4 regions of the Rahnella sp. PAMC25617 genome follow, and region 1 is predicted to be linked to each of the others. Evidence: predicted binding sites of a transcription regulator. Region 1 holds the regulator's gene; each other region holds the start of a gene.
The links. The regulator CRP, encoded in region 1, controls carbon source genes, mostly activating them, when cyclic AMP is high. The targets are predictions, from matches to a motif close to ATGTGANNNNNNTCACAT.

Region 1 (2,207 bases):
TTGCGCAGCCAGTGCCACGCGTATGACTGGTCGTAACTTATTCGACGCTGATCACTTCAAAGCTGTGCGTGATGGTCGCCGCTTTGCCGAGCATCAGGGACACAGAGCAGTACTTTTCCGCAGACAGGCTAACGGCACGTTCGACAATCTTATCGGTGAGATCTTTACCGGTGACGATAAAATGCAGATTGATGTGCGTGAACAGGCGCGGCGCTTCTTCGCGGCGTTGTGAGGTCAGCTTGACTTCACAATCACGCACGTCATTACGGCCTTTTTGCAAAATAGACACCACATCAATCGCGCTGCAACCGCCTGCGGACATCAGCAGCATTTCCATCGGGCTGGGTGCTTTATCGCCCGCATTACCATCCATAGAAATCTGGTGGCCTGACGCTGACTCGCCTAAAAACGTCAGCCCTTCTACCCATTTTACGCGTGCGTGCATGAACTATTCTCCCGGTGAATAAACTCGTCGAATTCCGCTCCCAGAGTACCCTTCCACCTAAAATCTGGCAACGTAACCCGATCGCCATCATGCTGAAGCGAGACAACAGAAGACAGCATTGCAAACCTGTGCTACAAACAAAGCCGAAACATACTTTCCAGTGAATTGCGGTGACGGTTTTCGCGGTTTAAGAACAGAACCCACGGTGATAACGGCAATAATCAGGCTGTTTCACTCCGACACCCGCTTGCAGCATTTCTGGGGAGTTATATGCTGAAAGGGCGCTTTTTTTATGAAGTGCCGTACAGGGAACTCTGAGCCCTGTGATTTTGGGCAGCGATAACAACAGAGGATAATAGCAAATGGTTCTCGGCAAGCCACAAACAGACCCGACTCTTGAATGGTTCCTGTCTCACTGTCATATACATAAGTATCCTTCTAAAAGTACGCTGATTCACCAGGGTGAAAAAGCCGAAACGCTTTACTACATCGTGAAAGGGTCAGTTGCTGTCCTTATCAAGGATGAAGAAGGCAAAGAAATGATACTGTCCTACCTTAACCAAGGTGACTTCATCGGCGAGCTGGGACTCTTCGAAGAAGGTCAGGAACGTAGTGCGTGGGTTCGTGCAAAAACTGCCTGTGAAGTGGCTGAAATTTCTTATAAAAAATTCCGCCAGCTGATTCAGGTTAACCCGGATATTCTGATGCGTCTTTCCGCGCAGATGGCAAACCGTCTGCAAGTGACGTCAGAGAAAGTCGGCAACCTGGCCTTCCTCGACGTAACAGGGCGTATCGCTCAAACTCTCCTTAATCTGGCTAAACAGCCTGATGCGATGACCCATCCGGACGGGATGCAAATCAAGATCACCCGTCAGGAAATCGGCCAAATCGTCGGTTGTTCACGTGAAACAGTCGGACGTATTCTCAAAATGCTTGAAGATCAAAGTCTGATCTCGGCACACGGTAAAACGATTGTCGTTTACGGCACACGTTAATCCCTTAAAAATCGGCGCGGCAGAATACTGTCGCGCCTTTTTTATGGGCTAAGCTTTATCCATGACGCTATGGCGAAGACTGTTTTACCATCCGGAAGTTAACTACGCGCTGCGCCAGACGCTGGTGTTGTGCCTGCCCGTTGGTATCTGCTGGTTGTTCGGCAATCTGCAAATGGGGCTGCTGTTCTCTCTTTGTCCTGCCTGCTGCAACGTCGCGGGCCTCGATACTCCGCACAAACGCTTTTTCAAACGCCTGATAATTGGCGGAACGCTGTTTGCCGTGAGCAGCATTCTGCTGCAAGTGATGCTGGAAAGCTGGCACATCCCCCTGCCGCTCATCATGTTGTCGCTGGCATTACTGCTTGGCGTGACCGGCGAAATCAGCCCGTTGCATGCGCGGCTGTTGCCCGGCGCGCTGGTGGCGACCATCTTCACACTGAGTATGGTCGGCGTACGCCCTATATGGCAGGCGCCGGTGCTTTTCGCCGCCGGTACGGCCTGGTACGGATTATTTAACTGGGCGTGGTTTCGCATATCGGAAGAACAGCCGATGCGCGAAACGCTCAGCCAGCTCTATCTGCAACTCGCGGATTACTTCGAAGCTAAATACAGCCTGCTGACGCAACACACCGATCCTGAAACCGCGTTACCCCCGTTGCTGACGCGACAGCAGCAGGTCATCGACCTGATTGCCCTGCTCTATCAGCAACTGCACATGCTGCCGCAACACGGCCATCATCATCACCATAAAAGACTGTTTCAGCGTT
Region 2 (2,207 bases), on a different contig from region 1:
TAAACTGTACCGTGAAGGGAATGTCATTTTTTGAACAGGAATGTATTGCATGAAAAAGCTGATCCTCGCTGCCCTTTTGTCTGCCACTGCTTTTGCTGCCACTGCTGCAGATACTATTCGTTTCGGTACTTCCGCCACGTATCCGCCGTTTGAATCGATCGGTGCTGATAATCAGATTATTGGTTTTGATATCGATCTGGCGAACGCGCTGTGTAAGCAAATGCAGGAAACCTGCACCTTTACCAATCAGCCGTTTGATGGTCTGATCCCGGCGCTTAAATTCCGTCGTTTCGATGTGATCATTTCCGGCATGGATATTACCGAAGAGCGCAGCAAGCAGGTCACCTTTACCCAGCCTTACTACGCTAATACCGCGATGATCATCGGGCCAAAAGGCAAGTTCGCGTCCATCGCTGACCTGAAAGGCAAACGCGTAGGACTGGAAAATGGCACCACACACCAGAAATACCTGATGGAAAAACACCCTGAAATCACCACCGTCGGGTATGACAGCTATCAGAATGCGATTCTGGATCTGAAAAGTGGTCGCCTGGACGGCCTGTTAGGCGACACCGCGGTGCTAAATGGCTGGCTGAAATCCAACCCGAATCTCGGTGAAGTGGGTGAACTGATTAAAGATCCGCAATACTTTGGTACCGGCGTCGGCATGGCGGTGCGTCCTGATAATAAGGAACTGCTGGCGAAACTGAACACGGCGCTCGAAGGCATCAAAGCCAACGGCGAATTCCAAAAGATCAATGACAAGTGGTTCCCGTCCCACTGATCCCCCGTCATCCTTCGAGCTGACGCTGCGTTGGCCGCGTACCAATCTGCTCCCGGCAGATTGGTCACTCACCCCGGTCACATACTGATGTATGCTCCCGGGGTTCACTCAGTTACCGCATGGATTCAGCTCGAATGATTTTGGGGAACGGACTAAAAAGGCGGCTGTTCTGCGTAACATCTCTCAAAAATGTAATCTGCCAGAACTTATTACATCGAAAAAGTGATATCCGTCACACTACATTCATGGAATGACTTTTAAACTGTTCAACCGTAATCACTGTCGAGATCGAATGTTTATGCACGCACGTTTTCATACCGCCTTTGCGGCACTCCCTGAAAATTTATCCTCCGCGCTTGAGCCATTTCTGCGACATGACGACTTTCCGGCAATGTTCTCTGCGGCGGATGTTGCAGAGATAAAACAAGCGACAGGATTGAATGACGATGCGCTGGCCTTTGCTTTACTGCCGCTGGCCGCCGCCTGTTCCGTCACGCCTATTTCTCATTTCCACGTCGGTGCCATTGCCCGCGGTATTTCCGGCAATCTGTATTTCGGTGCCAATATGGAATTCGCCGGTGCGCCAATGCAGCAAACGGTTCACGCCGAGCAATCTGCAGTCACACATGCCTGGCTGCGGGGCGAAACCCGTCTGGCTTCCATCACCGTGAACTACACGCCTTGCGGTCACTGCCGTCAGTTTATGAATGAACTGACCAGCGGAACGGCGCTGAATATTCATCTGCCGGACAGAGACGTCGCCACGCTGGGCGATTATCTGCCGCATTCATTCGGACCGAAGGATCTGGATATCACCACCCTGCTGATGGATAAGGTCGATCACGGTTTCAAAACCGATACGACTGATGCGCTGGCGCTGCTTGCGCTGGATGCCTGTAACCAGAGTCATGCGCCTTACAGCAAATCGCACAGTGGTGTGGCACTGGAAACATCCAGCGGCAAACAGTTTGCTGGTCGCTACGCAGAAAACGCTGCGTTTAACCCAAGCCTGCCTCCGTTACAGGCCGCATTAATCTTGCTGAATATGTCGGGAGAAGATTGCCTGAACGTTCGTCGCGCGGTGCTGGTTGAGCAAAAAGAGGCGCTGATCACCCAAAAAGATGCCACACGCGCCACCTTAAACGCGCTGGGCTGTCAGGATGTGAGCACGCTGACCTGCTGATAGTGTGAGCGGGTTAACACTAAAGACTCCAATTCCGGAGTCTTTAGTTACATAACATTGTCATTACATTTGTCATTTGAAATCCTTATTTCCTCTCTGTTACCCTCACCGCTCCGAAATATAAAAAACAACATTCTGAACACCGGAAGAGTAAAACGATGGAACTTGAATACGAAAGTAAACGTCCCCTGTACATCCCTCACGCTGGCCCGATCCTGTTAGAATTCCCGCTGCTGAATA
Region 3 (2,207 bases), on a different contig from region 1:
GAAGTTGGCCGTATCTATCAGGGTAAAGTGACCCGTATCGTAGACTTTGGTGCGTTTGTTGCCATCGGCGGCGGTAAAGAAGGTCTGGTACACATCTCTCAAATCGCTGATAAGCGTGTAGAGAAAGTGACTGATTACCTGCAGATGGGCCAGGAAGTTCCGGTTAAAGTTCTCGAAGTTGACCGTCAGGGTCGTGTGCGTCTGAGCATCAAAGAAGCTACCGCACCTACTCAGGACGAAACAACTGAGCAACCTGCAGCAGAATAATCTGTAACAGAAGTTTTACAGCTCCTTTCCACATGGGGAGGAGCTGTTCGTCTCACGGACGCAGGACGCGTTTGTGTTAAGCAAGCGGATGACAGGATGTTCATCCAATGTTTGTCTCCGGGAGTAGAAATGAAGCCTTTCTTGCGCTGGTGTTATGTTGCGACAGCACTTATGTTGGCAGGATGCAGCAACCATGATTGGCGTAAAAACGAAGTTCTGGCGATTCCGTTGCAGCCGACGTTGCAGCAGGAAGTCATCCTGGCACGCATGGAACAAATACTTGCCAGCCGGTCATTAACCGATGATGAGAGAGCACAGCTATTATATGAGCGCGGTGTGCTGTATGATAGTCTCGGGCTAAGAGCACTGGCGCGAAATGATTTTTCACAAGCGCTGTCTATTCGTCCTGATATGCCAGAAGTTTTTAACTACCTGGGGATTTACCTAACGCAGGCAGGCAATTTCGATGCTGCCTATGAAGCGTTTGATTCTGTACTAGAGCTTGATCCAACTTACAACTACGCGCGTTTGAACCGAGGTATCGCCCTGTATTACGGTGGCCGATTCTCGTTAGCGCAGGATGATCTGCAGGCGTTTTATCGAGACGATCCAAATGATCCCTTCCGTTCGTTATGGCTTTATCTTGCGGAGCGAGAAATCAATCCGAAGAATGCCGAAGTAGCGCTCCAGGAGCGTTATGACAAAGCGGACAGAGGGCAATGGGGATGGAATATCGTCGAATTCTACCTGGGCAAAATCAGCGAATCTACGCTGATGGAACGCCTCAAGGCAGAAGCAACGGATAACACTTCGCTCGCTGAGCATCTCAGTGAAACTGACTTCTATTTAGGTAAGCATTACCTAAGTCTGGGGGACAAGAACAGCGCCGCGGCACTGTTCAAACTGACGGTAGCTAACAACGTCCATAACTTCGTTGAGCACCGCTATGCATTGTTGGAATTGGCGCTTTTGGGCCATGAGCAAGACGACCTATCAGAATCGGACCAGCAATAGCTGACGACACCAATCAGCCTTTTTAATCATGGTATTTACCATTTTTAAGCGCCTTAACGGGCGAGGGTTGCTTTGTTCGTTTTATAATCTAATTTGAGCCGGTTCACACTTTTCAATGAAAATGACTGAAAATTTTCTCGACGAGTTATGTAGACTGGCTGCCATTATTAATGAGGCACGTGTACATGACTACTGAGCTTGAAACCTCTTTTGCTGACCTGGGGCTGTCTGCTCCGATCATTTCTGCCCTGACTGATTTGGGCTATGAAAAACCTTCACCAATCCAGGCTGAGTGTATTCCTCACCTGTTAAATGGCCGCGACGTTCTGGGCATGGCTCAGACAGGTTCCGGTAAAACAGCTGCATTCTCCTTACCGCTGTTGCATAACATTGATGCTTCACTGAAAGCACCACAAATTCTTGTTCTGGCACCGACCCGCGAACTGGCGGTTCAGGTTGCTGAAGCAATGACTGATTTCTCTAAACACATGCATGGCGTGAATGTGGTTGCCCTTTACGGCGGCCAGCGCTATGACGTTCAGCTGCGCGCACTGCGTCAGGGACCACAAGTTGTTGTGGGTACCCCGGGCCGTCTGCTGGACCACCTGAAACGCGGTACCCTGAACCTCTCAAACCTGAGCGGCCTGGTGCTGGACGAAGCTGATGAAATGCTGCGTATGGGCTTCATCGAAGACGTCGAAACTATCATGGCGCAGATCCCGGCTGAACATCAGACCGCGTTGTTCTCTGCAACCATGCCAGAAGCTATCCGTCGTATTACCCGTCGCTTCATGAAAGAGCCTCAGGAAGTACGTATCCAGTCAAGCGTGACTACCCGTCCAGACATCAGCCAGAGCTACTGGTCTGTCTACGGTCTGCGTAAAAACGAAGCGCTGGTGCGTTTCCTTGAAGCAGAAGATTTTGAT
Region 4 (2,207 bases), on a different contig from region 1:
CATGTAAAGCAGGATCGCCAGCAGCGCGCCACAGGCCAGCGCATTCACGCCCGGATTTCCTTCGAATTTGTCAGTTCCGCTGCCCAACTCACCTTTTTTCGACGGCATCAGCTGCCCCTCACCGGTCAGATGCGGATAGCGTTTCCCCAGCTGATTCAGCACGCCCGCCAGCACAATTGCCGTCAGACCGCCCAGCATCACGATCGGCAGAATACGCCCCAGCGCCACACCTTGTTCCATGTGCAAAATGGTCGCATAACCCATCGACAGCGGGATCGCACCTTCACCTACGCCACCGGCCATGATCGGCAGGATCAGGAAAAAGAAGGTTTGCATTGGCGGTAAACCTAACACCGTGCCCATCGCCATTCCGGCAATCATGCCCACCACTTCACCGCATAACATCGGCACAAAAATGCGCATAAAGCCCTGGATCAGCACCTGGCGGTTCATGCTCATGATGCTGCCGACAATAATGCAGCAGATGTAGAGATACAGAATATTGGTGGATTTATAGAATTTGACCGTGGAATCCACCACGACGTCCGGCAGTAAACCGTAATGCACCATCGCCGATGGAATAAAGGTGGCGCAAATCGCCGCCGCACCGAGTTTGCCGACGACGGGTAAGCGTTTGCCGAATTCGCCACAGGCAAAACCGAAGAAGGCCAGCGTGGCAACCATCACCACAATGTCGCTGGGTAATTTGCCGTTCAGGCAGTCGAGCAGGATCAGCACACCGGCCAGCAGGAAGAAAGGCAGCGGGATAATGCCTATCTTGTAGTTATCAAGAATATGCCACCATTTTTGCCTGACCGAGAGGCCGGAGGTTTTCTTTTCTTTGACTGCGATGTAGGAATCGTCGGTTGTGCTCATGACATTGCCTCTTTCTTATAAATACTTTTCTTATTGATGTTCTGAGCATAAGAAAACAGCAGGTCAGCCGGATGTGAGTTTGTTCAAATTAAAACCGCAGGGATTAAGGTTGTTATGGTGTTTATGGAGTTAATGTTATTTGATTTATAAGGATTATCAGATTTGTAGTAAAAAGCCCTATTACCCTTGTAATCACTGAGTGAATTCATCGTTATTTATAATGCCTGTTCACAACTCTGTCTTTGTCCGATTACCGCCCTTACTGCCCCGTGGTACGCTTATTCAATGTGTATCTTTACGTTAATCTTGCAGCAGGCCGTATGAAACTCCGCATGCCTTTTCAGGTAAAACTCTTTTTATCTCTGGTGGTATTTTCCTGCCTGTTGCTGGCACTGCTGGGCGCTATTTTATTTCATATCATCGATCGTCAGTTGCATCACGACCTCGGCCAGCGCGCACGGGTTCAGGCCAGTGAAATCGCGCTGATGCCGGGACTGGCGCAGAAGGTTAAGGCGCGGGATACCACCGGGATCGCACGACTTATCCAGCCTTTACGCGATAAAAGCGATGCCAGTTATATCGTCATCGGCGATAACCGCGAGCTGCATCTTTATCATTCACAATCACCGGAGCGGATCGACCTGCCGATGATTGGCGGTGATAACGCGGAGGTGCTGGCGGGGAAAACCATTATTTCCGTCCGGCAAGGCGGTATAGGTGTTTCATTGCGCAGTAAAGCGCCGATCCTGGATGAGAATAATCGGGTCATTGGTATTGTCTCCGTCGGCTACCTCACTTCTTATATTGATAATATTAACGGCCATCGTCTGGCGCAGGCCGGTTTATACGGTTTGCTTCTTTTATTACTGCTGTTCATTTTTTCGTGGATGTTCACCCGCAACGTTAAAAAACAGATGTTCTGGCTTGAACCCAAAGATATCGCGCTGCTGGTTCGCCAGCAAAAAGCCTTGCTGGAAGCCATGTACGAAGGCGTATTCGCAGTTAATGCCCAAAAACAGCTGATTTCCATTAACCGCGCCGCACGCGAGTTGCTTGATATCCATCAGCCAGAAAATGAACTGCTGGGTAAACCGTTGGCGGAAGTGCTTCAGACACCGCCCACCTTCTTCACGCAAAGTGGTATCAGTGAAAATAACAGCCAGCATGATCAGATTACGGTGCTCAATCAGAGACAGGTGATCGTCAACCGCGTCCCGATAGAACTGGAACCGGGTAAAGAAAGCGGCTGGGTGTTCAGTTTCCGCGATAAAAACGACATAAATACGCTGAGCAGCCAGCTGAGTCAGGTGAAACGCTACGCAGACAATCTG

Region 2: a site for CRP is predicted at 1,005-1,022, ahead of cdd (cytidine deaminase). Genes of this name have one in related genera too.
Region 3: a site for CRP is predicted at 1,373-1,390, ahead of yrbN (protein YrbN). Genes of this name have one in related genera too.
Region 4: a site for CRP is predicted at 948-965, ahead of ACM615_RS18960 (2-hydroxycarboxylate transporter family protein). Genes of this name have one in related genera too.

Annotation. Positions count from the first base shown of each region.
Region 1 is NZ_JBOCUM010000019.1:204,903-207,109, reverse strand. Features, by position in the region: gene ACM615_RS22315 (LysR substrate-binding domain-containing protein) at 1-36, shown strand, start outside; gene ACM615_RS22310 (OsmC family protein) at 38-445, opposite strand; gene crp (cAMP-activated global transcriptional regulator CRP) at 808-1,440, shown strand; gene ACM615_RS22300 (YccS/YhfK family putative transporter) at 1,502-2,207, shown strand, end outside.
Region 2 is NZ_JBOCUM010000012.1:96,702-98,908, reverse strand. Features, by position in the region: gene ACM615_RS15470 (arginine ABC transporter substrate-binding protein) at 50-784, shown strand; gene cdd (cytidine deaminase) at 1,083-1,967, shown strand; gene ACM615_RS15460 (NAD-dependent malic enzyme) at 2,126-2,207, shown strand, end outside.
Region 3 is NZ_JBOCUM010000009.1:275,983-278,189, reverse strand. Features, by position in the region: gene pnp (polyribonucleotide nucleotidyltransferase) at 1-267, shown strand, start outside; gene nlpI (lipoprotein NlpI) at 397-1,281, shown strand; gene yrbN (protein YrbN) at 1,397-1,477, shown strand; gene ACM615_RS13830 (DEAD/DEAH family ATP-dependent RNA helicase) at 1,467-2,207, shown strand, end outside.
Region 4 is NZ_JBOCUM010000015.1:22,375-24,581, reverse strand. Features, by position in the region: gene ACM615_RS18960 (2-hydroxycarboxylate transporter family protein) at 1-876, opposite strand, end outside; gene ACM615_RS18955 (ATP-binding protein) at 1,197-2,207, shown strand, end outside.